Regions from separate parts of the Roseburia sp. AM23-20 genome, predicted to be linked through region 2. Evidence: riboswitches for the same ligand, from Rfam matches in the RefSeq annotation. Region 2 holds a riboswitch; the other holds the start of a gene.
What was found. A riboswitch is a leader RNA that binds a small molecule or an ion and turns the genes downstream of it on or off. The one in region 2 is predicted to bind thiamine pyrophosphate.
Positions count from the first base shown of each region.

Region 1: it holds a riboswitch for thiamine pyrophosphate, as region 2 does, so the genes downstream of both, thiT (energy-coupled thiamine transporter ThiT) here and thiC (phosphomethylpyrimidine synthase ThiC) in region 2, are expected to answer to the same signal.

Region 1 covers NZ_QRHS01000016.1:34,984-59,983, forward strand. Annotated here, with positions in the region: gene DW650_RS12560 (leucine-rich repeat protein) at 1-2,577, opposite strand, end outside; gene DW650_RS12565 (M67 family metallopeptidase) at 2,765-3,178, opposite strand; gene DW650_RS12570 (HesA/MoeB/ThiF family protein) at 3,193-4,002, opposite strand; gene thiS (sulfur carrier protein ThiS) at 3,986-4,207, opposite strand; gene DW650_RS12580 (thioredoxin family protein) at 4,329-4,652, opposite strand; gene DW650_RS12585 (sulfurtransferase TusA family protein) at 4,661-4,912, opposite strand; gene DW650_RS12590 (4Fe-4S binding protein) at 5,106-5,972, opposite strand; gene DW650_RS12595 (O-acetylhomoserine aminocarboxypropyltransferase/cysteine synthase family protein) at 6,085-7,317, opposite strand; partial or broken gene DW650_RS20645 (LysR family transcriptional regulator) at 7,563-7,631, shown strand; partial or broken gene DW650_RS12600 (carboxymuconolactone decarboxylase family protein) at 7,623-7,796, shown strand; partial or broken gene DW650_RS12605 (NifB/NifX family molybdenum-iron cluster-binding protein) at 8,112-8,519, opposite strand; gene DW650_RS12610 (winged helix-turn-helix transcriptional regulator) at 8,583-8,966, opposite strand; gene DW650_RS12615 (FecCD family ABC transporter permease) at 9,269-10,267, shown strand; gene DW650_RS12620 (ABC transporter ATP-binding protein) at 10,260-11,015, shown strand; partial or broken gene DW650_RS20650 (glutathione peroxidase) at 11,223-11,583, shown strand; gene DW650_RS12630 (HI0074 family nucleotidyltransferase substrate-binding subunit) at 11,854-12,264, opposite strand; gene DW650_RS12635 (nucleotidyltransferase family protein) at 12,248-12,517, opposite strand; gene cysG (siroheme synthase CysG) at 12,814-14,184, opposite strand; gene DW650_RS12645 (ABC transporter substrate-binding protein) at 14,203-15,276, opposite strand; TPP riboswitch at 15,389-15,509, shown strand; gene thiT (energy-coupled thiamine transporter ThiT) at 15,916-16,599, shown strand; gene DW650_RS12655 (sugar O-acetyltransferase) at 16,725-17,297, opposite strand; gene DW650_RS20775 (helix-turn-helix transcriptional regulator) at 17,318-18,133, shown strand; gene DW650_RS12665 (ROK family glucokinase) at 18,152-19,090, opposite strand; gene DW650_RS12670 (response regulator transcription factor) at 19,183-19,944, opposite strand; gene DW650_RS12675 (sensor histidine kinase) at 19,985-21,751, opposite strand; gene DW650_RS12680 (carbohydrate ABC transporter permease) at 21,799-22,632, opposite strand; gene DW650_RS12685 (carbohydrate ABC transporter permease) at 22,643-23,518, opposite strand; gene DW650_RS12690 (ABC transporter substrate-binding protein) at 23,594-24,973, opposite strand.
Region 2 covers NZ_QRHS01000008.1:90,880-96,794, reverse strand. Annotated here, with positions in the region: gene DW650_RS08455 (PIN domain-containing protein) at 1-540, opposite strand, end outside; gene thiC (phosphomethylpyrimidine synthase ThiC) at 606-1,910, opposite strand; TPP riboswitch at 2,005-2,128, opposite strand; gene DW650_RS08445 (sigma-70 family RNA polymerase sigma factor) at 2,409-3,035, opposite strand; gene rlmB (23S rRNA (guanosine(2251)-2'-O)-methyltransferase RlmB) at 3,063-3,803, opposite strand; gene DW650_RS08435 (Mini-ribonuclease 3) at 3,816-4,250, opposite strand; gene cysS (cysteine--tRNA ligase) at 4,267-5,682, opposite strand; gene epsC (serine O-acetyltransferase EpsC) at 5,774-5,915, opposite strand, start outside.

The DNA.
Region 1 (25,000 bases), on a different contig from region 2:
TTTTGTGACAACAGCTTTTTTCACATTCTTTTTGAATTTCTTATCTGTGGAGTACTGAATGATATAACCGGATGCCTTCTTATCCTTTTTCCACTTTACCTGTAACGTCTTTGCCTTTGGCTGCTTTACAGAGGTTACTTTTACCTTTACCGGTTTTACGGTTAATGTGATCGTCTTTGTTGCTGCCTTATATTTTCCTTTTGCGGCTGCTTTGATCGTAATTTTTGTCTGTCCACAATTTTTCAGTTTGATCTTTCCGGTCTTACTTATGGTCGCAATTTTTTTATCTGCCACCTTGTATGTTAATTTACCTCCACCATTTGTCTTTGCTCCGATGGAAAATGTTTTTGTACTGTATGTCTTTGTGATATTTTTTGCTTTTATGGTCTGTTTCTTCTTTGTCTGCTGACCATCTGTTGTCCCAGATGTATTGTTGCCGCCATCAGAAGGTTTTTTATCCTCTGTTGTCTGTGAATCATCCTTCGACACGTTATCCGATGGTTTTTTCCCCGGATCTGTATTGCTCTGTGTCTTTTTGGGCTTCACAGTTACTGTGACGATTGTCTCTGATGCATGATACAATTCCGTTTCTGATGCAAGAACAGTAATATGTGCTGTCCCCTGTTTTATTCCACAGACTTTTCCGGAAGCATCCACGCTTGCAACCGTTTTATCATCTGACACATAAGAAATTGTTCCGTCCCCATCCGTTGCAGCGTCTAATGCTACCGTATTTCCTTCATAGATACTGATAATATCCGCGACGGTGATCGTCTGCGATTTTTTCTTCACCACACCCCGGACACTGATATGGATCGTTTTCGATGCCCACTCGTAAGCGTCTGTTCTTGCAGCCGTGATCACGACATCTGTTGTTCCTGTTCCTTTGATCGTGACTTTTCCGTCAGCGCTTACCGTAACCACAGACTCATCCTTTACCTTATAAGTCAGCTTTCCATCTCCGTCTGTAGCTGCCTGAATATAAAATGACTCATCTCCATACATTTTTTCAAAGTCATTCGCTGTGATCGTCTGCCGTTTCTTCGCTGTGTTTCCATACGCATAAGAAATATCATTTTCTTTTGCGTAGCTTTCTGCACAGGTTCCCTCCTTACAGTAAATGAGCAGATCCCTGTCTCTCCGGCCGGTTTCAAATGCACCATCCTCTATGCTGGTTACGGACGCCGGAATGATCGCATACTGTAAATTATCACAGCCATCAAATGCCCTGTATTTTATACTGGTTACCCCTTCTGGAATCACGATATTTTCCAGAGACTCACACCCCGCAAACACTGCCTGATCAATGTCCGTTAATCTGGCTGGTAATTTGACACTCTTTAACGCTGTACAATCTTCAAATGCATACATTCCAATTTGCTCGATATTATCCGGCAGTTCAATTTTTTCCAGCGCACTGCATCCTTCAAAAGCACTGCTGTTGATTGTCTCTAAACTTTCCGGCAGTCTGACTTCTGTCACATATTTACAGTCATGAAATGCCTCCGTACCAATCTCATGCATTCCGTCTGCAACCGTAACAATTCCCTGTTTCATCGCAGGACATACCATCATTCTCATGTATTTCTTCTTTTCATATAAAATACCGTCCACACTTTTAAAATATGTGTTTTCCGGTACAACTATAATCTCTTCTAATGCCTTACAGTCCCTAAATACATAACTTCCAACACTTGAAATTTTCGAAGTCAGCTCCAGTTTCTTTATCTTCTCACATCCCCACAGTGCCATATCATCAATCTTCCATAAGGTCTGTGGCAAGGTTATATTTTCAATATTTTTGCAGTTATAAAAAGCTGCTTTTTCAATAACCTCAACGCCCTCCGGCAGTATGACCTGCGTTTTGCTGCTTCCCTGCGGAAAATAGTATAAATCTTCAACTGATTTATCATACAATATGTTATCCTGGACTTTGTATTTTGTACTGCCGGTGGCTTTTACTGTATTCACATTGGGCAGATCTACAATACGGTTAGAGATAACTGCCGTAGAAGTCGTTATATCCAGTTCCGTAATTAAATCACTTCCGCCAAAAGTAAAATCTTTCATCTCCGTAACGCTGCCCGGTATCATTACCGTTCCTTTTTTCGCAGAGGTACCGGAAACTGTTATGCTTTCTAAATTTTCACAACTTCTGAATGCATATGATGCGATCGTCTGTAAGGTCTTTGGCAGTTCCACAGACTTTAATTTCGTACAGTGATAAAATGCTCTATATCCTAATGCAGTAACCCCATCCGGAACTTTGACGCTCTCAATATCTTTTCCCTCAAATGCCGACTCACCGATGGAAGTTACCCCTGCCGGAATCGCAATCTCTGTTTCATACCCTCTGTAATCTGTTAAAACTCCATTTTCAATTACAAAACCATTTTTATCTTCTAGTGCATTGCCCACAGAAAATACATGCTCTGTCTCCGCCGCATCCTCCTCTGCTTCCATGATTTCTGTCACGTCCCTGTCTGCGTACAGATTCTGTGCCAACACAGGGGAAGCACTTATCTCTCCTGATAGCATCACTGCCGCTAATACTCCTAATAACATTTTCTTACTCACGCAATACTCCTCCAGCTGCCTGCTGCAACCTCATTTTCTTTTAAAAAAATCATTTTTCACAATATTTTTATCTTATCGTATCATTAACATTTATGTCAATTGACGGTCTAGTCCTCTGGTACCATAAAACAAAAAATAAGTGTGAAAAAATTTTCTTCCACACTTATTTTTGTCTATGATTTTATTTTTATGATTCGATCACAAGCTCTTCTTTTGTGACCTCTCCTTTTTCGATATGGAAAGAATTAAGTACAAGTTCCTCCGGATTCATCAGCGAAAGGATAAGATAGTTCATCTTCGGATCATACGCTAAGCGGATGTCTTCCTGGGACGGGCGTGACGGCGATTCCGGATGCGAGTGGAAATTACCGAGAAGCACGCCTTTTTTCTGGCGGATATCTTTGATCGCTGCTAGCTGCTCTGCCGGGTCCATGGAAAAATGTTCCCTGCTCTCGTCTACATTGCGAAGCAGATACACGTCTGTTACCACACGTTTTTCCCCTTCCACATAGCCGCCAAGCAGTCCGCATGCTTCATTCGGGAGTCCGTTTTTTGCGTGATCTACGATCTTATTGTAATCTTCCTGTTTTAAAATCAGCATATGCGCCTCCTAAATTAAATACCATCTGTGCAGACAACCTGCTCATAATCGATCAGTTCTGTGATTGTCGGATGCTTTCCACATACTGCACAGCCATCTGTATTGGATGGCAGTTTCACTTTATGAAATTCCTGGTTGATCGCATCGTAGGTCAATAAATAACCGGTCAAAAGTTTTCCTACACCAAGAATGTATTTGATAGCTTCCATTGCCTGTAAACTTCCAATCACACCGCCCATGGCACCGATGACACCTGCCTGTTTACAGGTCGGCACTGCATCCTTTGGTGGTGGATTTTTGAATACACAGCGGTAACATGGTCCCTCTCCCGGAACATAAGTCATAAGCTGTCCTTTAAAGCGGATGATTCCTGCATGGGAAAATGGTTTTTTCGCCATAACACAGGCATCATTGATCAAAAATTTTGCCGGGAAATTATCAGTTCCGTCGATAATAAAATCATAATCTGCGATCAGATCCATAATGTTTTCGCTTGTCACAAACTGACGATATGTTTTTACCGTTACATCCGGGTTCATTGCATTAATCGTCTCTTTTGCGGATTTTACTTTTGCTTTTCCAATATCGGCTGTGCCATGGATGATCTGACGCTGTAAATTAGAAAGATCGACCTCATCTGCATCTACGATACCAATGGTTCCCACACCTGCTGCACCAAGATACATTGCTGCCGGTGCTCCAAGTCCGCCTGCTCCGATAATCAGAACTTTTGCATTCAAAAGTTTTTTCTGTCCCTTTGCGCCGACTTCTTTTAAAATAATATGTCTTGAGTAACGCTCAATCTGCTCATCTGTTAATGCCATAGCTGCCTCCTCCCATGAAATATAAAAATTCTACGTTGTCACCATCTTTTAATACCGTTGACTGCACCTGGTCAGATGGAACAAATTCCTCATTGATGGAAACGGTAACATACTCTGGTGTCTCCACCTGCTCTAACTCAAACAGTTCTGTTAACTTCAAATCATCTTTTACTTCTTTTTTGTTTCCTGCCACTGTGATCTGCATATTTCTCCTCTTTTCCGCGGAAATTTTTTTCTACCCGCTATTTTTCTCATCTTTATTTTGCATTATTTTTCTGCGTATGCAAAAAAATCTAAACTGCTTTTTAACGCCATCAATGTAAAGTTTATGCGTTCAATGCTTCATCAATCCAGGCTTCAATGTCAGCTTTTCCTGCTGCACCGGCTCTCTCTGCTTTGACTTCGCCCTGCACAAACAAACGCAGTGCCGGTACACCCATGACATCATACTTTTCTGCAAGCTCCATGTCATAATTGACATTGACTTTGTATACGGAAAGTGTGTCTTCGCGTTCGTCCTCAATATCCCCAAGCACCGGTGATAACTGCTTGCACGGAATACAGCTGTCTGAATAAAAATCAACCAGAACAGGCAGCGGATTTTTCAGGACTTTTTCTTCAAAATTGTCTTTGTTGATTCGCTGTGCCATGTTTCCTCCTATCCCTCTACCTTACGGACGATCAGATTATAAGTTCCGTCTTCGTTGTCTACCAGTTTTAAGATCTGATGCCCTTCTTCTTTGACGCTGCGCGGTACATTCTGTACCGGTTCACCATCATTCATACGGATGGCAATGACTTCACCGTCATCTAATTCTTCCAACGCTACTTTTGCTTTTACAAAAGTGAGCGGACATACTTTATCGGTAATATCGACTGTCTCGTCGATTGCAATTCCTGCGATTTCCATTTCTTCCCTCCTGTTTCTTCTTATTATATATGCTGCATTTTTGATTGCTCCAGATTGTTTTCTGTATGCATGCTTTTGCTGCATCTATTTGTTTACATGCTTATTTGTTCTTGCATGCATATTTTTTTGTGACATATCTATTTGTTTTTATATACAATTTTTTCCTGCATGCATGTTTTTCTGCCCGAAATCCTTACTTTCCCTCGTAGGCTTCTTTGATCTTCTTGCGGAACTCTTCCTCGCCGACGCGCTGTAACGTCAGGCGGAAACGCTCGCCCGGATTTGCATGGTCTCTGAAAAAGTCGATTGCCGCATCCGTGACACGGAACAATGTTTCTTTGTCATGTACGATCGGTAAAAGCTGTTCGCCTTTATAGATCTGATTGCCGAACAATCCACCGAAAGAAACCAGATATCCGCTGTTTCCTTCCCACGCATCGGTCGGGCAGGATTTTACGCAGCGTCCGCAGTAATTACACCTATCACGGTTGATCGTCACTTTATTTCCTTCACATTTGATCGCACCCTGACGGCATGCCTTTTCACAGACTCCACAGCCGATACATTTATCCTCTGCCCAGGTAACCTCCATACCGCCTTTGATTCCGATATCATTTTCCTCTGCCTTTAAGCAGTTATTCTGGCATCCGGTCACACCAAATTTAAATTTGTGAGGAAGCTCACGTCCAAAATAATGTTCATCTAATTCCTGTGCCAGTGAGTAGGTATCAATACATCCGCTTGGACAGATCTCTGATCCCTGACAGGCTGTAACGGTACGGACTCTCGGCCCACAGACACCCGGTTTCACACCGCCTTTTGCAAGTTCTGCCTTTACTTCCTCGATATTTTCAAAATTGACAAATGGAATCTCGATTCCCTGTCTTGAGGTCATATGTACATAACCTTTGCCATACTTTTCTGCAACCTCAGCCACAGTCTTAATATTTTCTGCTGTCAGATTACCTCCGACTACCTGGATTCTGAGTGAGAAAAATCCTTTCTGCTTCTGTCTCATGAATCCACCTTTTTTTAATGCTGCATAATCGACTCCCGCCATCTTTACACTCCTTATCTTTTCTGTTTTATATCCTAGTATTTTACTGTGCTTTTCTATTGTAACACATTAAAGTGCCCGTTTTAAAGTGTTACTGTAAAATTCGATATATTTTTCAGGAAAGGCTCTCAATCGCCTGTTTAAAATCCCAGATCAGATCATCTATATCCTCGATTCCGACGCTGATGCGCACCAGATCATCAAATACACCGCCTACCCGCTTTTCTTCCTCTGTACTGTGTACGCTGATGGTCGATTCCGGATGAATGACAAGCGATTTGGTATCACCGATGTTCGATACCTTAAGCGGATATTTTAATGCATTGATAAATGCAAATGCCCGCTCCTTGCTGCCAAGCCTTAAGGTAAAGATGCCGCCGTAGTGACCGTCAAACTGGCTTGCTGCAATTTCATGCCAGCTGCTTGATTTCAGTCCTGCATAATTTACTGTGATATCTTTATAATTTTCTTCGATATAAGCCGCAAGCTGCATTGCATTGTCGCAGATACGCTCCATGCGAAGTCCCAATGTCTCAAGCCCAATGCTGTTTAAAAATGCATTTTGCGGCGAAAGACAGGCTCCGGTGTTGCGGAACAGTCCGTTTCTGAGCTTTGCTGTATATGCAAACGGTCCGAATTTTACAAAATCACGCATGCCTGGATATTTTTCCGTATCCCACTTAAAGGTTCCGCCGTCTGTGATCACTCCACTGATGGAATTGCTGTTTCCATTGATATATTTCGAAGAAGAGTTCACAACAATGTCTGCTCCCAGAGAAAGCGGTTTTACCAGATACGCAGTGGCTGCCGTGTTGTCGATGATCAGCGGTACGCCATTTTCATGTGCCAGCTTTGCAAGTGCCTTAATATCTGTCACATCCAGTCTTGGATTTCCGAGTGTCTCCGCAAAATAAAGTCTTGTGTGTGCATTGGTTGTCTTGCAGAATGCATCAAGATCGTTATTCTCCACATAATGTGTTTTGATGCCAAATGCTTCCAGATCCCGGAAAAGATCAATGCTTCCACCATAAAGGCTCGCGCTTGATACGATCTCATCGCCTGCCTGTAAAATATTTGCAAATGCATTAAACATTGCAGCCATTCCGGATGCACAGGCAACGCTTGATTTACCGCCCTCTAACACAGTCATCCTTTTCTCAAATGCCTCAACGGTCGGATTATTGATCCTCGTATAGGAAAATCCCGGAGCCTGATTATGAAATATCTTTTCCAGATGCTCCGCCGATTCCTGTTCAAATGCACTCGACTGATAAATTGGTGTTAATGTTGCTCCCGTCTGCGGGTCCCCCCGAAAAGCACCGTGCAGCAAAGATGTATTAAATTTCACTGTATCGCTCCTTTCATTTCCTACTTGTCGTATAGGAATAATATGTTTTAACTGAGTATAGCAGTAAAGATAATAAATTGCAAGAAGTTTTTTCCACATTTTTCTATTTTTGCGGATTGGATGACTGGAAGCGGTGTCGGACATTACGAATGATATGATTCATGGGCAGGATTGAAATTGTATGCATTCGTTCTATTGAATGATATAATGAAGAGAATAAAATGGAAGTTGTGGGAATAAAAAATATGGAATTAAGACTATTGCGCTATTTTTTGACAGTGGCAAAAGAACAGAGCTTTACAAAAGCAGCAGAAATGAAGCCTGGTGACTGTATCAATATTCCGGCAGAAGTGAAACACTGGCATGGTGCCGCACCGGATGAATGGTTTTCTCATCTGGCAATTGAAGTACCTGGTGAAGAGATATCGAATGAATGGTGTGAGCCGGTTGCCTATGAAATATATAAATTGCTCCGATAACTTCAAGTTTGCCAGATTCATATCTAACAGGTAGAACAGATTTTTTTATGGATAAGATGATGCTGGGGCAAATAAAGTTTTTTATCGTTCTATCATTGATAGTACCTTGAAAAATTGCACAAAGATCGGACTTTTTTTGTGACTTTGGGAGAAAATCAGAAAATCTTAGTATGCCTGTTAATTTAAAAAATTCTGAATAATAACTTCCTGAATAATAACTTCCTCTGCTTCTTCCTCTGTAAGTCCAAGTGTACGAAGTTTCAGAAGCTGTTCATCTATAATGGCATAATGTTAATGGCTTACCGCCAATGTTTGTTAGTGATTTCCCGCACAGCCATGCTTGTCCTCGCCACAATGATGCTCTCCGCATGAATGACCATCCTCATGATCGTGGTGTGTACAGTGAACATCCGGATTGTATGTCAGATTGCCTTCAAGATATGCTTTTACAGCTTCGTCTGCATCACCTGATACTCCACCGAACAGTTTTATTCCCGCAGCAGCAAGTGCAGCCTGTGCTCCTCCACCGATGCCACCACAGATCAGAACATCTATATCTGTTGAATTAAGAAATCCTGCAAGTGCACCATGTCCCTGTCCGTTTGTGTCCACAACCTGTGTGTTAACAATTTTGTTGTCCTCAAGATCGTACACTTTAAACTGCTCTGTGTGTCCGAAATGCTGAAAAATCTGTCCGTTTTCGTATGTCACTGCTATTCTCATTTTATCCTGTCTCCTTTATGATTTCTGTTTTACTGCTTATTATTATAGTTACATATCACAATCCTATCTGTGATAGTCACATTTCTGGCACTGTTTCATCTCATTTTCCACATCTTCCTTATAGAAAATATCTGACCACCGGCAGATACTCTGCAATATCGGAACAACCGAATTTCCTTTTTCCGTAAGTGAATACTCAACTCTCGGCGGTATCTCATCATATGATTTCCGGTCGACAATACCATCGGCTATGAGATCTTTTAACGTTGCTGCTAAAACTGCGTCTGTGATGTTATACATTTCTTTCCGTATCTCGCTGTAACGCAGTTTTTTATCGGCGGAAAGCACACATATAATACGCGATTTCCATTTGCCACCAAAGACCGCAAGACCGTATTCAAGCGGGCAACGGATATCAGCCTCTAATTTTTTTCTGTATTTTGCCATAAAAAACACCATTTTTCGCATATCAAGTTTATGTGTAAGCACAAATCTTGCGTGTGAAAAATGTTATTTTTCACACTAATCACCTGCAGGTTTTTCGTAACTGCTCAGAATCTCTGAGCCAATTACATGTATTATAACCTAAAGGTAATCTTTTTTGAAGTAACTATGAAATTTATTAGTGACCTTAACATTTAAATGAAAACCAACCCATTGCGCATTTCCCCTGCCTGTGATACCATAATGAGCAAATTTGCCATCTTTTTTTAACCAATACAAAAGACTTTTGCAGGAAGGAATCCCCTATGAAAAAGCACAAAAGCATTACCATCCTTCTGATGTGTATGTTACTCCTCGTGTCTGTCTGCGCAGGCATTTTATTTGGAAGCGTGAATATTGCATTCAAAGATATCTTACATTGTCTGACCGGGGCAGACCACAGTTCTACTTCTTATATTTTAATCACTACCGTGCGCATCCCACGCGTGCTCGGCGGACTTTTTGCCGGAATCGGTCTATCCTGTTCGGGCGTGATCTTACAGGGTGTGATGAACAATTCGCTGGCAAGTCCAAGCACGATCGGTGTCAATTCCGGCTCCGGTTTTGCAGTCATGCTCGCCATGATCTTTTTCCCGGCAAACTCATTTGCACTTCCGGTCTTTGCGTTTTGCGGCGCCCTGCTCACCACACTGCTGATCTTCTTTCTGGCTGCGCTCTCAGACAGTTCAAGGACTACGATCATTCTTGCCGGTATTACAGTCTCCAGTTTTTTAAGTGCAGGCATCAACACGATCAAACTTTTAAATACGGATATTACGGTGAACCTGACGTCTTTTCTGATCGGTTCCCTCTCCGGGCTTACCCTAAGCAGGCTGATCCTGCCGTGCCTCTGTATTGCTATTGCATTCTTTGTTTCCTTGTTTCTCGCACATCCGTTAAATCTGCTCGGGCTTGGGGATGACATCGCGCGCTCCCTTGGACTGCGCGTTTCACTCACCCGTTTTTTGCTTTTGTCCCTTGCGAGCATCCTTGCCGGATGTGTTGTCAGTTTCGCCGGTCTGCTCGGTTTTATCGGACTGATCATCCCGCATATCTGCAGGCGGCTTTTTGGCAGCGATGCACGTTTTCTTTTGCCTTGTTCTGCACTTTTGGGCAGCAGTTTTGTACTGTTATGTGACCTGCTCGGACGGATGATCTTCTCTCCATTTGAGCTGCCCGCCGGGATTATCATGTCGTTCGTCGGCGGACCGTTTTTCCTGTATCTGTTACTGAAAAAGAAAGGAGGGCGAAGAGTCCATGCTTGAATTTCGCAACGTTTCCGTTTCCTGTCAGCACACGCCGATCTTAAACGACATCTCATTAACTTTCCGTGACGGGGAGATCACCACAATCCTTGGCCCGAACGGTTGTGGCAAGACCACTCTGGTCCAGTGCTTAAACGGTGCTTCCACAGTGACCGCCGGACAGATATTCTTAAACGGACAGGATTTTCTTAAAATTTCCCCGAAAGAACGTGCAAGAGAAGTTTCCCTGCTCCCGCAGGTCCGCACGATCATTCCTGCTATTCCGGTTAAAATGCTTGTGGAACACGGGCGCTTTCCTTACCTTGGATTTTCCCGCCGGAAATCAAAGGAGGACACTGAAATTGTAAACCGTGCCATGGAATTTACCCACATCAGCCAGTATGCCGACCAGTATGTCGACACGCTCTCCGGCGGTATCCGACAGCGCGTGTTTTTTGCCATGGTGTTAGCGCAGGATTGTGATTACATCGTGTTAGACGAGCCGACCACTTACCTGGATCTGACCGGTCAGCGCGAATTTTACGCCATGATAAAGGAATTAAAAAAACAGGAAAAAACGATTATTCTGATCTTACATGATCTGAGTCAGGCGGTGCGCATCTCAGATACGCTAGTTGTCATGAACCGCAATATTGCCATGGTGGGCACGCCCAATGAGTGCCTGCAGTCGCATGTGATCGAGAATGTGTTTCAGACAAGCTGGAAAAGGTTCACGGATGAAGATGGAGAGTATTACTTTTTTGAGTAATACTCTTTTTTGCATTAATTTTTTCTTGACATATAGATTAAAATGATGTATTTTTATTTTACATTTGATTGTGTGCAATTTAATTGTTTTAAATCATTCATTTTAAAAAAAGACTTTAGTGTGAAAAATAAGATTTTTCACACGCAAGATTTGTGCTTACACACAAACTTGAGATGCGCAAAAAACAGCGCAAGAAAGGAGATTACTATGAATTTTTATGATTATGAAGCAGAGGATGCAAGATGCAATGTTGTGAAAATGGATGACTACAAGGGGGAAGGTCGTTCTTGTTGTAAACACGGCTACCCGCTGTGGATTTACCCCGTAGTACGATGATCTGCAGGATCTGTATGAAAAATATCAGGATGCAGGATTTGATCCAAACCACCCTCTCACCCCGCTGCTCGAAAGTGGATTATACCGTACCCAGCCGGATTTCCGTAACACCCCTGATATCAAGTGGAACTTTACAAAGTTTCTGATCGACCGGGATGGAAATGTGGTAGAACGGTTTGAACCTACCACTGATATGGCTGTTGTGGAAGAACGGGTTGCAGAATTGCTGTAAATTCTCCGGTTTTATGTTATACTTACCGCATGAGAGATAACATTATTTTGAACCAAAAATCCATGGATTATGCAAATAACCGTGTGGTAACACTTGGGGATCTGACACCGGAATGGCAGATGAGTCCGAGAAAGAAAAACTTTTAACATCACTGCTCGCTCACTATGGCATTGAAGCAAAAGCTTTCAATCCGGTTCATCTCGCCAACACTTTGATCTACAAGATCCCTGCCGTAAGTTACACCGCAAAACGCAGGGTTAATGACAGAGTTTACCCAACTGCATGTAACAACTGTTCTACTTTCCTTTTAAATTCATAAAACAGGTCAATATATTGTTCCACGATCGTTTTGCAATAATGCTTGACAATTTCACAATCGTAGTCATGCGCAAGCTGATTCCTTACCTTTAACATTTCCATCCATGCATCATCTGAAATTAGCTCCGCTTTATAGGATGTTTTGAGCACTTCACGCGGCGAACCCGCAATAAAGCCTGTCATCGCATAATATTCTATCAGTATATCTTTCATAACTTTCCATGACAGATCAAATGTGATGCTAAATTTTGCACTGGTTCCACTCAATACAAAAGAATCCGAAAGATCCCGCTGTTTTGCTTCTTCAAGTGCATCCAGTGAATTACAAAAAGATCTATAGCGTTTTTCAAATTTTTCGTCCATATTGTCTGATATCCTCCAACAATAACTGATTCTTACAGGTATCCATATTTACCAGATCTATACTGTACAGTGTCGGCAATTCTTCTATTTGTTCTGCAAGTGCATCAAAATCCTTCACACCGGACACGGCAACATCAATGTCACTTCTCTCCCGTGCTGTTCCTTTCGCTCTGGAGCCAAATAAGATCACCTCCACCGCCGAAAAATGCCTGCAAAGTTCTGCAACCGCCTGTATTACTTCTTCTGCCCTCACAAATACTACCTGCCTTTTTCTCATATTGAAATCATTTTAGCAGACGTTGCCGGCAATAGCAACGATTGCCTTTGACGTGTATTTATGGTTTAATATGAACAAATACATTCACAAAAAAGGAACCCGACATGAACAAACAGGAAATTTACACCTGCCTGAAAGATCACAACATCTGGCACGAGATCACGGAAACACAGTTCATGTTGTTTCCATCTAATCAGATAATATACAAAGAGGAAGCACACTCTGCTTTAAATGTGATCCATTCACTGCAGTATGCTTCCTCTTTTTTTTAATTACAACTCCATTCCTGCCGTCTCCCCGATCACAATAACCGCCGGAGACTGCATCCCGGATTCTTTTACTTTTTCTCCAATATCAAAAAGTGTTCCTCGCACACTTACCGTTTTTCCATCAAAATTTCCCTGCACCACTGCTGCCGGTGTTTCCGGAGATTTTCCATACTCCATCAGCCGTCCGGCCAGTTTTGAAAGCTGGTGCATTCCCATCAGAAATACAAGCGTACCTTCCACTGCCACAAGTTCTTTTAATCCTTCCGGCAGACTGTCGGCAGTACCTTTCGTATGTGCCGTCACCACATGAAAACTGCGGCTTTTTCCACGGTGTGTTACCGGGATTCCTGCTGCCGCCGGAACCGCAATGGCAGATGTGATTCCCGGCACTTCTGTCACCGGGATTCCTCTCGCCTTTAACGCTTCCATTTCCTCACTGCCTCTGCCGAAAACAAACGGATCTCCGCCTTTTAAGCGCACCACGCGTTTGCCTTTCTTCGCATGTTCGATCAGGATCGCATTGATTTCTTCCTGTTCCCTGCTATGTACACCGATCCGTTTCCCGACATAAATTCTTTCACAGCTCTCCGAAGCGTGGTCTAACAGACGCGTATCGATCAGATCGTCATAGACAAGCACCTCGGCTCTCCGTATTGCATTTAAACCGCGCAGTGTGATCAGGTCATACGCACCGCAGCCCGCACCGACGAGCGTTACCATGCCTAGACTAACAATTTTTTCCAATCCAGTCTGTTCCGCACTCTGGCAATAATCTCTGATCCGCTGCATCGTTTCTTTCTCATCCGGCACACGGTTTTCATCCATGCAAAGCTGTGCCGTCTCTTTTAAAAATCTTGCTCTGATCTTGTCATCTGCAATCAATTTTTTTGCAGGTTCACGGATCGATTCTAAATAATCAAGGATCTCTTCCATCTGATTCGGCAGTTCTCTCGCTATGTGGCTTCTTAATTCTGCCGCAATCTGCGGGCTGGCTCCTGCAGTGGAGATTCCAGCGGTCAGTTTTCCCTCTTTCACAAGGGATGGAAATAGAAAAACGCAGTAATCTTTGTCATCCACCACATTGATTAAAATCCCTTTTTCCTGACACAATGCACTGATCCTGTGGTTTAATTCTCTGTCATCGGTTGCCGCAATGACAAATGCACAGCCCTCGATGTCTTCCGGCACAAATGCACGCTCCTCGCACAAAAATACCGGATCCTGTTTTAATTTTTCCATGATATCAGGTGCTATTATGATAATCTTTGCACCGAACGGCTTCATCTTTTCTGCCTTGTGTGCTGCAATCCTGCCGCCGCCCACGATCAGACCTTTTTTATTTTCTATATCAATAAAAAACGGAAAATATGCCATTTTCAAACCGAACCTTTCTTACTTCATCTCCGGGTATAAAATATCTGCCAGCTGCTTATAAGCCTCTCCCCATTTTGCATTCGGTTTTAAGTTAAATAAGCGCTTATCAAGGATATAATAATGATCGTTTTTCACGGCAGTCAAAGATGCCCATGCCGGATTAGAGGTCAGAAGTTCTTCTACATTTTTCATAGCGGCATCACTGTCATTTCCCTGAATCGTCACAAAAATATACTGCGGATCAGCCGCAATGATCGCCTCCATGCTAAGATCATCCAACAGACTCTCGTCACTGTCTGCAATATTCACACAGCCAAGGTCTGCTAACATTTCTCCGCAGACATTTCCGTCACTGCCCTTTGCCTTTACATTGCTTGATGCTGCCCGAAGGAATAATACAGTCGGATTACTGCCGTCCGCTCTCTGCTTCATTTCTTCCACTTCTTTCTGCACATCCAGACCATTTTTCTGATAGAGATCATCTCTGCCGGTAATCTGTGTACAGATGGAAAGCATGTTTAAATAATCATCAAAATTCGCGACGTCAAAATAGGCAACGGTAATTCCTGCCTTTGTCAGTGTTTCCTCCAATGCAACATCCGCATCCGTATTTGCACTTGCGATCACAAGATCCGGCTCCGCTGCAATGAGCTGCTCGACATCCGGCTCCAAAATGCTTCCAAGATTTACCACACTCTCATCAAGTTCTAAACCAAGGCTCTCCCAGGAATCATTTGCTGCTGCAACAACATTTCCGCCTGCTAACATCCATACATCTGTGAAACTACCGATCAGCGCTGCCACACGATCTGCAGATTTCACTGTCACCTCACGTCCAAGATCATCGGTGAACGTATAACCCTGTGTCTGCGCCTCAATATTTGTTTCTAATGCCCCGGTATCTGCTTCCAATGTCTCTGTATACAATTCCGTCTGCTCTGCATCCGCTGTGCTTTCTGTTTTCTGCCCAACAGCCTGCACATCCCCTGCCGTTTCATTTGCGGAAGTTTCCTTTGCTCCCCCGCAGCCAGCTGAAAGAAGCAGTGCTGCAAGCACGCCTGTCAGTGCCAGTTTCTGATAAATTTTTTTCATGTCTTTCATCCTCCGCAAGTTGTTTCTACATTTTTGACATTATATTTTTTGTTGCTTTTTTTGTCAACATTTGACTTTTTCATCATTAATTGCTATAGTGTGAAACGTTCCATACAAATGCTAGGGGTGCTATTTATACCACATGGTATCTACAACGTGCTGAGAGATGATTTCATCGACCCTTATTACTTGACCCGGATAATACCGGCGTAAGAAAGCGTTTTCATTTACTTTATTCTGGTAAGAAACAATCCCCCGTGTTTGTATACAATAGAATGTACGCTCCGCGAACATTCTATTATCATGAATTAGGATTCTGGTGTCAAAAGGTGGCTCACAACTTAGCGATTGTCAAATTGCACAAAGTTGGGACTCGTTTTGTGACTTTGGGAGAAAATTAGAAAATCTTAGTATGCCTGTTAATGCATAGTGTTTTGCTGCCATGGATGGCAGCAAAAGTCTTAACGTCCCATGGACGGGACGTTTAAGACGTACACGTCACTCCTGGAAAATCTAAATCAGGCATACTTAGTTTTTCTTATTTTCGGACAACGGAACAAAATAGATCCGACTTTGTGCAACTTGACAGCCAAAAATTGAAAACCACCTTTTGATACCAGAATCAAACAAGGAGGATTTATGAATAACTTTTTTGCTACACCGGAAGGCGCCTGGGGAGACGGCTCCGTACACCTTACTGTGACCGGAATCGTAATCGTCGTCGTAATCATCGCATTACTGCTCATCGTTGCAGCGTTTGTGCGTCAGAAAAATGCAAGCCGCAAGGCAGCCTTAACAACCAAACAGCTCGTTTACTCTGCCGTTGCCATCGCACTTGCCGTGGTATGTTCCATGATCAAACTGTTTGAAATGCCGATGGGCGGCTCTGTCACATTACTTTCCATGCTTTTTATTGTTTTGATCGCATACTGGTACGGTCCTTATGTCGGGATCATGACAGCCGTGGCATACGGTCTGGTACAGTTTGTCACCGAACCGATTTTTTATACCATTCCACAAATGCTGCTTGACTACCCGCTTGCATTTGGTGCACTTGGTCTTGCAGGATTTTTCAATAAGAAAAAATGGGGACTTCAGATCGGATATATCGTCGGTGTGATCGGACGCTTTATATTCGCTACGATCTCAGGTGTTGTATTTTTCGCATCCTATGCACCAGAAGGTATGAACCCGGTACTTTATTCATTGGGATATCAGGCTTCTTACTTAGTACCGGAGGCAGTCATTACCTTAATCATCATCAGTATCCCGCCGGTTGCAAAAGCAATGGCACGCGTAAAACAGAATGCCGTGGAATCGTAACATTGTTTTATTTTGTTCCACAACAACTACTTTTTTGCCTGCGTGTACGAAATGCAATATATACACATTTCGTACACGCAGGCTTTTTCTTTTATCAACGAAAGTTATGCTCCCGCACCGTCATTTTATTTTTCCTTCTGCGCACATATCATCTCCCATGCTTCATCATCAATCTCTTCGTCATGAAACAATTTTCTTTTATCCTCTTCTGTTATTTTACGGATAACACGGCATGGATTTCCCGCGGCGATCGACCAGTCCGGGATATCTTTTGTAACAACACTTCCTGCACCAATTACCACATTATCTCCAATATGTACTCCCGGACAGACGACTGTATTTCCTCCCAGCCAGACATTGTCCCCGATGGTAACTTCTTTTCCATATTCAAAAGCAGAATTGCAGGTATCAGGATAAATTGGATGCCCCGCCGTATAAATAGCTACATTCGGCGCCATCTGACAGTTATCACCTATTTTTACCTTTGCCACATCTATAATCGTACAGTTATAATTTGCAAAGAAATTTTTACCTACCTCGATATGTGAACCATAATCACAATAAAAAGGCGGATTGATCCATGCACCATCTGATTTTCCCAGAAGTTCTTTTACAGTTTTTGCAATTTCATCAAAATCGGAACGATCTGCAAAGTTAAGTTTTTGCAGGATTTTTCTGCATTTTACCTGTTCCTCCATAACAGCCTCATCTGAAATATATGCAAGCTGCATATATCAAAAAAGGACAGCTGTCAAGCTATCCTGATTTTCGTGCTGTCAGCCACTGGCATGACGATCTTGAATTTATTCTGATTTTGGATGGACAAATGGCTTATGATATCAATGGGCAGAAAATTTCATTACAGACCGGAGAGGGAATTTTCATCAACAGCCGCTGCTTCCATTATGGTTATTCCGATACCCATGCAGAGTGTCTCTTTATCTGTATTCTGCTCTCTCCACAGCTTCTTTCTGTAAATACTTATTTTATACAAAATTATTTAGATCCTCTGATACAAAACAGCCATTTCCCTTATCAGAAATTGAATCCGTCTATTCAATGGCAAAACACTATTCTTCATGATCTTAAAATTCTCTATGAAAATAATATAACTAAGATTCAACCATTTATTATTCTGGAAAAGTCTGTTCATATTTTCCGGCTGCTTTCTGAAAATATGAACTTCTTCCCAGACTACGATAAAAATACAGAGGATATACTGGCTCTGACTGCGATGATCGGATATGTGCAAAAAAACTATCCGGAAAAACTTCTGCTGAAAGATATTTCCTCTGCCGGAAACTGCTGTAAAACAAAATGCACTTCTCTATTTCAAAGGTATTTAAATACTTCCCCTATGATATATCTAAACCGTTATCGTTTAGAAAAATCTATTTTTCTTCTCCGGAACACGTCAATGTCCGTTACCGAAATAGCATATATGTGTGGGTTTTCAAATACCAGTTATTTTTGTGAACTTTTTCATAAGTATTACCATACCACACCAGGGAAATTCCGAAGCCAGAATAAATAATATGTAATTATTTATATATTAATCCAACAGCATCTGCACACATCCATACATTCCGGCATCATTACCAAGTCCTGCAATTACAAACTTTGTATTGCGGCAGGCATGGAAGGATGTCTCCACAAAATGCTTCTGGATGCTCTCGATCAGGATACTTCCTGCTTTGGAAACACCGCCACCGATAACAACAACTTCCGGATTAACCACACATGCAATATTAGATAAGGTAGATCCTAAGATTCCGCAGACTTCATCCACTAAACCAAGTGCCACTGCATCTCCGCTCTTAGCCTCATCAAACACATCTTTTGCAGTCAGTTCCGGGAAGTTTCTAAGGCTTGTCTCATCGTTGGTCTTAGCAAGTTTTCTCTTTGCCACGCGAACGATACCGGTTGCGGAAGTATACTGCTCTAAACAGCCGTACTGTCCACAGGTACATGCCTCGATCTCATCATGATTTACGGTGATATGTCCGATCTCACCGCCTGCACCATTAAATCCTGCAACGACTTTTCCATCTACGATGATACCGCCGCCGACACCGGTTCCAAGTGTTACCATGATAACGTCTTTACAGCCTTTTGCTGCACCCTGCCACATCTCTCCTAAAGCTGCAACGTTCGCATCATTTCCTGCTTTGACTTTCAGACCTGTCAGATTTCCGAGCTCTTCCTCAACGTTAACAATGCCCCAGCCTAAGTTTACACAGCGGTTTACCACACCATTACTCTTAACCGGTCCTGGAACACCGATTCCAACACCCTGTACATCATCTTTACTGATGCCTTCCTGCGCCAGTTTATTATCCACTGCCTGTGCAATATCAGACAGGATCGCTGCTCCGTTATTTTCAGTATTGGTCTTGATCTCCCATTTATCGATCAGCTTTCCGCTTGTCTCAAAAAATCCAATCTTACAGGTAGTTCCCCCAACATCAATTCCAAATGCATACTTTTTCATTTTCAATCCTCCAGTATTTTCGCAGCAAAACGCCTGCCACGCTATTGTTTTTGCTCATATTAAGCTAATGATAACGTTTCCAATTTTGTATGTCAAGCCTTCATCAAGGGTTTCTTGTATCCATATTTACTCCTCTTTTTATATTCCGACGGAGACATCTCCATGACCTTGCGGAATACCTTGGAAAAGTACTTTTCATCCCGGAATCCCACCTTGTAAGCGATCTCATAAGTTTTGAAAAAATTCTGTTCCAGATAGACACAGGCATGGTCGATCCGCACCTCATTCAGATAATCGATCAGCGTGATACCCGCCTGCTGTGAAAACAGGCTCGAAAGGTATGCCGGACTGATTCCGATTTTTCCTGCAATATCGTTTAACGACAGGTTTTCAAAATAATGTTCATCCATATATTCTTTTGCCAGTTCTACCAGCTGGTTTTTCTGGATGATCACAGGCGGTTCCTCATTTTCCGGTCCAAATACATCATCCGCCAGTTCATTGATCTTTTTTAAAATATCAGAAGAACGGCTCGGCTTTAACATATACTCACGCGCCCCGAACCGCACCGCCTGCTGCGCATAACGAAATTCATCATAACCGCTTAAAATAATCGTGTTTGGCAAAATTCCCCCGCGGTGTGCCGCCTGCATGACTTCTATGCCATTCATCACTGGCATCTGTACATCAAGCAGCATAATGTCCGGTCGGTAACGAAAAATAAAGTCCAGTGCTTCCTGTCCGTTTTTTGCACCATAAATTTTTTCATAGCGGTCGGTATGAAGCTGGATATATTTTGTAATGCCATTTCTCACAACATCTTCATCATCTGCGATCAGTAATTTAATTCCCATTACAAAACCTCCGTTCTTTCGTATTTTTCTCACTGTGGAATCAGATATTCCATGGAATCTTTATCGTCACACAGGTTCCTTTTCCCTGTTTGCTCTCAATTTCCAATACAAAATTTGAATGATACATCAGATCCAATCTTTCTTTTACATTGCGGATCGCATAACGCCCGATCCTCTGGCCTGCATAGCGCTTTTCATCCGGTACTTCCCAGATTTCCTTTAACTGTGTCTCTGTCATACCGGTTCCGTCGTCACTGATCTTAAATATAAGCCAGTTGTCCTCATGCCATCCCATCACACTGACCAGACAGCGTTCTCCGGTCTTTTCGTATCCATGTACCACTGCATTTTCCACAAACGGCTGTAAGATCAGCTTTGGTATTTTTCGTTCCAGGATTTCATCTGACATCCCAACTTTGTATTCCAGATTATCGGAAAAACGCATTTTCTGAAGATGCAGATACTGCTCGACCAATGATTTTTCATTTTCAACACTGATGATTCCTCTTCCCTGACCAAGCACCAGACGAAACAGATTTGACAACGCTATAATGTCATCCGCAATCCCTTCATCTCCTTCATTCACTGCCTGCCAGTACAGCGAATCTAAAGTATTATAAAGAAAATGCGGATTGATCTGTGCCTGCAGGGCATTTAATTCACTTTCCTTTTCTTTTAATGCCATAACATAATTGGTATTGATCAGCTCATGGATTGCTTCAACCATCTGGTTAAAGCAGGCTGCCGCCTCTCCGACTTCGTCTCCGGTCATCACTTCCACTTTCTGTGAGAAATCCCCCTGCTCAAAGGACTCCATTGCTTTGCAGAGTTTCTTTAATGGTTTTGATACAATATCAGAAACCAGGGCAAGGATCGGATACAGCCCTAAAAAGAAACCGGCAAGCAGTGCGAGCGGCCCTGCTGCAATATCCCAAATCTGACTTCTCACATCATCTTTATGGATCATCTCATAGACGGTTGTTCCGGTTTCTTTACTTTTATACGTATAAATAAAATGATCTTCCACATTTTCAGGCGTACATTTTTCTTCCATGACATCACGCAGAGCATCTTCATCAATATTTCCGGCCCGCAACAGTTCCACTCCTTCTTCATTGACTACAACAAGCCCTGCCGACTTGATCGGCAGGGAATTTTCGCATAACTGCGTATATTTTTGTTTATCTGCACCGACCACCAGATAACCTAACGGTTTTGTTTTTGAAAGGTTATAGATTTCCCGGTACATGACGATTTTTTCAGTACGGTTTGCCTGATAAGTATCGCTGCTTCCTTTTCCGACAGACCGGAAAAACATTTTTCCGCGTTTTTTTAGTGCCGTCTGATAGGTATCCTGTAACCGTACTGTTCCAATATCATCAAGATATGCCGTTGCATCCATACAACGCAGATATGGTCTGACTCCGTTTTCCGGATAAATTGCCAGTGTCTTGATCTGTCCGCTCAATGCGATCATATCCTCAATGGTACGCATCGGTGCCTCATGGACCCATAACTGGGAATCCATGTTTAATTTCCCGGAATCCTGTTCTGCGAGAATATCCAGAATATCCTGATTGATACAGATATATGTTCCGAGTTCTGACAGACCATTTAACATAGTGTCAATCCCTTCGGAAAGATTTTCGACACTTTTTAGGTACTGCTCCTGTTCCTCTTTTACATTTTTTCTGTAATTTCTGACAAACATGATACTGCTGATCAGAAGGAGGATGGGTGTGATAATGAGGTAACTGTAAAATACCAGTTTTTTCCGGATATTCATATTTCGAATTTTCTGTCTCATATCACACTCATTCCTTCCACATGATAATCTTCATTTGCGTCTGCATATCAGCCTTTTACAGCTCCCATTGCAACACCTTTTGTGATGTGTTTATTTAAAATAATGTAAACAATAACTGCCGGTGCCGCGGTAAGTGCCATTACTGCAAACTGTACCGCATAATTTGAAGAATACTGTCCGGTAAACTCTAATACGGAGAACGGAAGTGTCTTCCATGTAGGTTTGCTTAAATAAGTACTTGCCATGATAAATTCATTCCAGTTATTTAAAAACGTCATGATCGCAACGGTTGCGATCGATGGTTTTAACATCGGCGTAATGATCTGGAACACGATACGGTAAATGCTGCAGCCATCCATGACTGCTGCTTCCTCTAACTCCCACGGGATTGAATCAATAAACCCGGTCATTAAGAACAGTCCCTGCGGCAGCGAAAAAGCCACATATGGGATCAGAAGCGCCCAGATCGTATCGGTAAGTCCGACTGCGTTATAAATCTTATAGTTCGGAAGCAGTGTCGCATGGATCGGGATCATCATACCGAGCAGTAAAAGTGTTTTTACAAATCCGCTCAGTTTCCAGCGCATTCTGCGGATCGCATATGCAGCCATAATGGAAATGATGATTACCAGCAATACTGCAAGAGTGTTGATCACAATACTGTTTTTTAAGTAGAGCAGGAAATGTCCGTCTACAAATGCTGTTACATAATTTCCCCACTGTATTTTTTCCGGAATGATCAAAAGACCGTTCGTAAACATCTCCGTACTGCTCGCAAGTGAAAAATCCAAAAGCCATATCAAAGGGAATATCTGAATGACTGCCACAAATATTAAAATGGCCCAGAGCAGTACCTTGCCTATTTTCTGACTAACTTTCATCATGCACCTCCTAATCCGTATTCTTGTCACGGAAAATCGTATTAAGCCCAACAGTTACAAGAATACATATGATGATGAATACAACACCGATGGCATTACCATATCCATACCGGAATGACTTAAATGCCTGCTGATACAGATAGTTAGCTGCAAACTGCGTAGAATCGCCAGGTCCGCCGTTTGTCAATAGATAAACCGTCTCCATCTGTTTTAATGCGGAAATGATCGCCATTGTCACATTGATCTGGATGACCGGTTTCATGAGCGGCAGTGTGATCTTGAAAAATGTTGTTTTCCAGTCTGCACCATCGATGGATGCTGCCTCGTAGAGCACCGGATCGATATTTTTAATTCCAGTGTAATAAATGAGCATGCCCCATCCAAATCCATGCCAGATCAGTACGATCAGCACTGACCATATCGCGTTTTCCTGAGAAAACCAATTGACTTTTCCCTGATAGCCAAAAATTTTTAAAATATTGTTGAGCAGTCCGAAATCCGGATTGTATATAAATTTCCAAAGATAGGCAATGACTGCCACGGAAATAACGTTCGGTATAAAATATACGCAGCGGAAAAATCCTTCTGCTTTTCCCTGCAGTTTATCAAGTACTGCTGCTACCACGATTGCGATCGGGTGCTGGATGCAGATAAATCCGATTGCAAGCAGCAATGAGTTAAGTAATGACCTGCCAAATGATTTGTCGTGCATCAGGTCTATGTAATTTTTCATCCCAATGAATTTTGCTGTCCCCATACCGGAATAATCCGTAAAACCATAATAAACACTTAAACAGATCGGTGCTAAAATTGCGAATAAAAATACAAGGATACCCGGCAGGATCAGACTGAAAATCACCATTTTATTACTGTACAAATTTTTCATATTGGCTCCTTTTTATAAAAAGGCTGCTGCAGTTACCACTTTCAGCTCACATTGCAGCAGCCCCTTTTTCATTGATTATTCACAAGCTTTTTCCAATGTTGCAAGAAAATCGCTGACGCTTTGTGTTCCGTTTGACAGGCTCTGGATATCTGTCTCGATCATTGTCTTAAATGTGGAGGAACCACAGTCGTTGATCGGTGTTCCGGAAATATTGGTTGCGTTCTTTAACAGATCCATGATCTGAAGCTGAAGTTCTGTCTCGCTGCCTGTTAAATAAGCACTCTGATCCTGTGCTGAAAGTCCGACACCATCTTCCCAGCCGTATTTGGATAATTTATCCGGCTGATACATATAATTTAAGAATTTAACAGCCTCTTCTTTCTGCTCTGATTCAGAAGAAATTGCATATCCACCGCCGTTCCATGCTGCTAAGTCTGTCTGTGTTCCTTTTCCACCGTCTACGGATGGCATTACAAATGCTCTGATATTTTCACGGACATCCTCTGGAATATCCTCATTTAATGCCATAGATGTTTCCCAGCTTCCCATGTAAAACATTGCTGCCTGACCGTTTGTAAACAGGTTCTGTGCCGTACCATAATCCTGGGAATCAAATCCTGTCTGGAATAATCCGGAAGCTGCAGTATCCTGCAATAACTGTGCTGCATTGGTGAACAGTTCATCCTGGAAGTTTGCATTTGCGATCGCATCGGAAACTTTTGCTGCCGGTGTCTGCTCTAAACGTACCATCAGATCCTGCATGTAACATGCAAGTACCCAGCCGTCACCACCATCCATTGCTACCGGAACGATTCCTGCTGCATTGATCTTATTACCAAGGTCAAGCAGTTCATCATAAGTGGTCGGTACTTCCCAGCCATTGTCCTCAAACATTTTCTGGTTGTAATAGAAAACCATGATGTCTGTATTTCTTGGAAGTCCGTATAATTTTCCGTCCTTCTTAAATCCATCCAGTGAACCGGATACAAATCCATAATCAGAATAGTCACTCTCATTTAACTCAGCAAGAACACCGGAATCAAGGACTTCATCTAAGAAAGATGGCTGTCCCCAGATGCTTACAACGTCCGGCATGCCGTTCATCGCATATGCTTTAAATTTTGTCTTGTAAGACTCTTCATCAAGTGCCTCAACCTCAATCGTTACATTTGGATTTTCAGCCATGTACTCATCAATGATCGTCTGCTCTACAAGTCCCTGTCCGTTCTTTCGATCCGGCAGATTGGAGAATAATCTTAAAGTAACTGCTTCTCCGGAATCGGCTGTATCTGCTGCATCTGATTTGTTTTCCGTTCCCGCTGCCTGACTCTCTGTCTTTGTTCCTGCGGAATTATCTGTACCTGTACTGGTGTCTGCTGTGTTGTTTCCACATCCGGCTGCCATGGAAACTAACATTGCTGCTGCAAGAATTGATGTAACAATTTTTTTCTTCATGATTAAAACCCTCCCATTTGGTTCGTT
Region 2 (5,915 bases):
CTCGTGTTTCAGAAACTCTGCCGTCTGCCCTGTCGCAGCTTCTGTCTTGTGTTTCAGAAATTCTGCGGTCTGCCCCGTCGCAGCTTCTGTCTCGTGTTTCAGAAACTCTGCTGTCTGCTCCGTCGCAGCTTCTGTGGAATTTTCCAAAAACTCTGCTGTTTTTGTCTTCTGCTGTAATCTGCGGCTTAATTCTTTTCCGCTGATACGCTGTACCGGCATATTACGCTGTTTCCAATAGCGGACTGCTGCATCAAATCCGGTATCATTTGAAACGATCACATAACATTTTTCCTGATTCTCACACAACATATACCCAAGCTGTGTAACAAGCTGGAAATCAAGTGCATTGCTTCCCTCAAAACATTTTATAAACTCTGCTTCTTTCTCCGTCTCCTTTAATAACCTCACATTTTCGTAATTCATATGCGGACTTTTCTGCGTATAAAATACGATCACTTCCTCATCAGGCTGTGATGCTACCAGTAACGGTACCCATATATCTCCTACATTCTCACTGTCAACCAAATATATTCTTTTCATCTGATCACCGGCTGATCGAAACACATTTATTATAACATAAGACGGAATCATGCCTCTACTCTTTTTTACAGAATATCAATATATTCTCCCGCAAGTGCTTTATTCATGCTGCGTACTGCACAGAATTTTCCACACATGGAACAGGTATCCTCGTGTTCCGGTTTTCTGCTGTTCCAAATTGCTTTAGCTGTTTCCGGATCTATTGCACATTCCCACTGTGCATCCCAGTCTAATACACGTCTTGCATCTGCCATCTTATCATCGATCTCCCTTGCTCCACGGACACCCTTTGCAATGTCTGCTGCATGTGCTGCGATCTTCGATGCAATGATCCCCTGTTTTACATCCTCCACGTTTGGCAGTGCCAGGTGTTCTGCCGGTGTGACATAACATAAGAATGCTGCTCCGTTCTGCGCTGCGATCGCCCCTCCGATCGCGGATGTGATATGATCATATCCCGGTGCAATATCCGTAACAAGTGGTCCTAACACATAAAAAGGTGCACCCATACAGATCGTCTGCTGGATCTTCATATTGGCTGCGATCTGATCCATCGGCATATGCCCCGGTCCTTCGACCATAACCTGTACATCTTTCTCCCATGCACGTTTTGTCAGTTCTCCAAGTCTTACCAGTTCTTCGATCTGGCATACATCAGATGCATCCGCAAGACATCCGGGACGGCAGGCATCTCCAAGTGAAATGGTCACATCATGCTCACGGCAGATCTCAAGGATCTCATCGTAATATTCATAAAACGGATTTTCTTCTCCAGTCATACACATCCACGCAAATACAAGAGAACCTCCGCGGGAAACAATATTCATTTTACGTTTATGTTTCCGGATCTGCTCGATCGTCTTTCTTGTGATTCCACAGTGCAGTGTCACAAAATCCACGCCGTCCTCCGCATGCAGACGTACCACATCAATAAAATCTTTTGCAGTCAGTGTCGCAAGGTCTCTCTGATAATGGATCACGGAATCATAGATCGGCACGGTACCGATCATAGCCGGACATTCTGCTGTCAGTTTTCTGCGGAACGGAATTGTATTTCCATGAGAGGATAAATCCATAATAGCATGTGCGCCCATATTGACTGCCGCCATAACTTTCTCCATCTCCACATCATAATCTTTGCAGTCCCTTGACACACCAAGATTGACATTGATCTTTGTGCGGAGCATGGACCCCACGCCCTCCGGATCAATACATGTGTGATGTTTGTTTGCGCAGATTGCAACTTTTCCCTCTGCTACAAGCGGCATCAGTTCCTCTACTGTCATACGCTCCTTTTTTGCCACGATCTCTAATTCTTTTGTCACAATGCCTTTTCTTGCTGCATCCATCTGTGTTGTATACTGTTCCATACATTTTCTCCTTTTCGCATGAAAGACTGCTGGCGATGAGAATTTTTCTATGAATGATTTAAAAAATCTCCTGCCGCAAGTGCGACAGGAGATAACATCTTCCCAATACGCTCCCTACGACAGTATTAACTGACAGGTTCAAAGAGTCAGGTTTTAACCTTCTCAACTGCAATCTCTCCAGGCACTATCCCGGACATGCAGTCCCTCTGCGTTGTTTTCTATTATATTTTACCGACTCATTCAGTCTAGCGGAATCTATGATAGTTGTCAATATTTGTACAACAAAAAAGACAGCCGATGCTGTCTTTTTAGGAGAAGGTATTTTTACTATGGGGTATAGCAAAAACTATATATAATGTATTGGGGGGTTTTTACAGTCATTATAATAGCATGATTTTCTCAATAAGTGTTCACAAATGTTACAATTTTCTCTTTTATTTTTTATGCAACATGCACAATTATTTTTCGTGACAATCCACAAAAAAGCAGATAAATCTTTTACATCTTCCCCATTTCAGGATTCATCTCACGGATTTTTGCCTTAATACGCGAAAGCGCATTATCAATGGATTTTGGCGTCTTTCCCATCTTTTCTGCAATCTGCTGATAATGAAGTCCCGCAAGGTACTGGTCTAATACTTCCCGTTCCATCCTGCTTAAATGTGTCCGGAGCCTTTTCCAGAACTGCTCTACATTCTCCTGATCGATCATCATCTGCTCCGGATTGCCGATTCCATCCATCGTAAGTGTTTCCGCCAGCGGATATCCGTTTTCGCCGTTTTCTGAATAGAAAGAAACATAAGAATTAAGTGGTGCATGCTTCTTGCGGTTTGACGCCTCAACTGCCTTATATAACTGTCTTGTGATACATAATTCCGCAAAATGAAAAAAAGACGCTTCTTTCGTGTTATCAAAATCTCTGATTGCCTTAAACAGACCGATCATTCCCTCCTGGATCAGATCATCCGTCTCCCCACCGATTAAAAATACTGCATTTGCCTTTTTGCGGACCAGCGGTTTATATTTATCCAGAATATAATCCATGATCTTTCCGTCCGTATCACCGCTGTCTTTTAATACCGCGATCAACTGTTCGTCTGTCAAATCCTGATATGACTCTAACATGTTCCTCCCAAGACTCCCGCTGCAAATTTAGCGCATACGCTGCCGCACGATCTCATATGCAAGTACACCTGCTGCTACTGATGCGTTCAAAGAATCAATATCCCCCTTCATTGGGATGGACGCAACAAAATCGCAGTTTTCACGCACAAGTCTGCCAACACCTTCGCCTTCACTGCCGATCACAAGACCGATCGGTCCTTTCAGATCGAGATCATACATACAGGTTCCATCCATATCTGCGCAGACAAACCACATTCCTTTGTCCTTTAACTCTTTCATCGTTGCAGCCAGATTTGTTACCTTTGCAACCGGGGTATAGTTGATCGCTCCGGCAGATGTCTTTGCCACGGTAGCTGTCAGACCAACTGCACGGCGTTTTGGAATAATAACACCATGTGCCCCCGCAAGATTTGCGGTACGGATGATCGCACCAAGATTATGTGGGTCCTCAATATTATCCAGAATAAATAAGAACGGCGGCTCACCCTTTTCTTCTGCCAGTTTTAACATATCTTCCACCTCTGCATATTCATATGCAGCAGCAACAGCGATCACACCCTGGTGTTTTTTTGTCTCAGAAAGCTGGTCTAAGCGTTCCTTTTCCACAAAATGTACGATCGTGTCGTGTTTTTTTGCCTCTCTTACGATTGTGCGTACCGGACCGTCCTGACAGCCGTCTAACACAAATAATTTATCAATCGTTTTTCCGGAACGGAATGCCTCAAGCACCGCATTCCGTCCCTCTATTTTCAGCTCTTCGTAGCCCATTACTCTCTCCTTTTACATTTTCAGTGCAAGTTCGTCCACACCTGTCTTTACCAGTTCCACCAGACGTTCAAACTCATCTTTTAAATACAGATATCCCATCAGTGCCTCAAATCCGGTTGCTTTCCGGTAGTCTGACATTGTCGCATTTTTTGCCATTGTCGGCGATTTTGCATTTCTTCCGCGGCGGTACACTTCCGTTTCTTCCTCCGTCAGAACCGGCAGTAATTTCTCGATCATCTCCGCCTGTGTGTGTGCTTTTACAATCTGGCTTGTCCTCTTATGAAGCTCTCCTGCTCTCGTGTTTCCTTTTCCGACAACAACCGAACGGATCACCAGGTCAAATATCCCATCTCCGATATATGCTAACGTAAGAGGTGAATATGTCCGGATATCTACTTCACTGATCCCAAACTGTTCTTTAATATAGGAATCTATTCCTTTCTGCATCGGCATTTCCCCTCTCTCACGCTTTGTGCCAGATCACACCTTCTCTGGTATCTTTCAGTACAATGCCCTTTTCAAGCAGTTCATCGCGGATTGCATCTGCTTTTGCAAAATCTTTTGCTTTCTTTGCTTCCTTACGTTCCTCAATCTTTGCAAGTACATAGTTTTCTAACTCTGCATCGATCTCCTCTTTTGCATCTGTCTGTGCCGTTGTCAGATTTAAGGATAATACTTTGTCAAAATCATTGATCAACGCAAGTTTTGTTTTATCATTCATATCATCTTTGAGCAGATCGTAAATGATCGTGATCGCCATTGATGTATTCAAATCATTGCTGATCGCATTCTCAAATTTTGCCTTATAAGCATCAAATTTATCCTGCTGTACCGCTCCCTCATCCTTTAATTCTGCGATTCGTTTGGTCAGTTTTTTATAAGCTGCAGCCATGTTGTCTAACACTTCATAAGAAAACTCTAACGGTTTTCTGTAGTGGGACTGTAAACAGAACATACGGTATACGATCGGATCATAACCTTTTTCCTGCAGCAAGGATACCGTAAGAAAATCCCCTTTGGACTTACTCATTTTTCCGGATTTGTCATTCAAATGCTGTACATGGAACCAGTATTTACACCATGTATGACCAAGGTAACTCTCGGACTGCGCGATCTCATTGGTATGGTGCGGGAAAATATTGTCTACACCTCCGCAGTGGATATCTACATACTCGCCCAGATGTTTCATGCTGATACAGGAACATTCAATATGCCATCCCGGATATCCAACACCCCATGGACTATCCCATTTGAGTGCCTGATCCTCGAATTTTGATTTTGTAAACCAGAGTACAAAATCATTTTTATTTTTCTTATTCACATCTTCTTCCACATCATCGCGGACACCGACTAACAGTTCTTTCTCACTCTGGGAAGAAAATACATAATAATCGTCTAATTTTGAAGTGTCAAAATAAACATTTCCGCCTGCTACATAGGCATAGCCTTTCTCAAGCAGCACCTCGATCATATGGATGAACTCCGGGATACAGTTCGTTGCCGGCTCCACAACGTCCGGTGTCTTGATGTTTAATTTTTTGCAGTCACTAAAGAAAGCGTCCGTATAATATTTTGCGATCTCCATGACTGTCTTGTGCTCTCTTTTTGCACCTTTTAACATCTTATCTTCGCCGGTATCTGCATCAGAAGATAAATGTCCGACATCCGTGATATTCATGACGCGCTTGACATCATAGCCGACATAACGGAGTGATTTTTCCAATATATCCTCCATGATGTAACTTCTGAGGTTGCCGATATGTGCAAAATGGTATACGGTCGGTCCACAGGTATACATGCCGATCTTTCCATCCTCATGCGGGATTACCGTTTCTACTTTTCTTGTCAGTGTGTTGTAAAATTGAAATTTATTTTCCATTTAAATAATCCTCCTTGTTTTGCGAAGCAAAATGCGAATCCTCTGATGAGCAGAGGATTTTACTCCTTGTTTTGCGGAGCAAAATACAATTTTATTTTGTTTTTTGTGCATCAGCACTTAAAATCCGGACTGCCTGCTCTAAATCAAGCACACGGTTGACCAGTTCTGCATTTTCCCTCTGCAGTACGGTAATATCCTCTTTGACCGGATCCGGCAGATGGCATTGATCCATA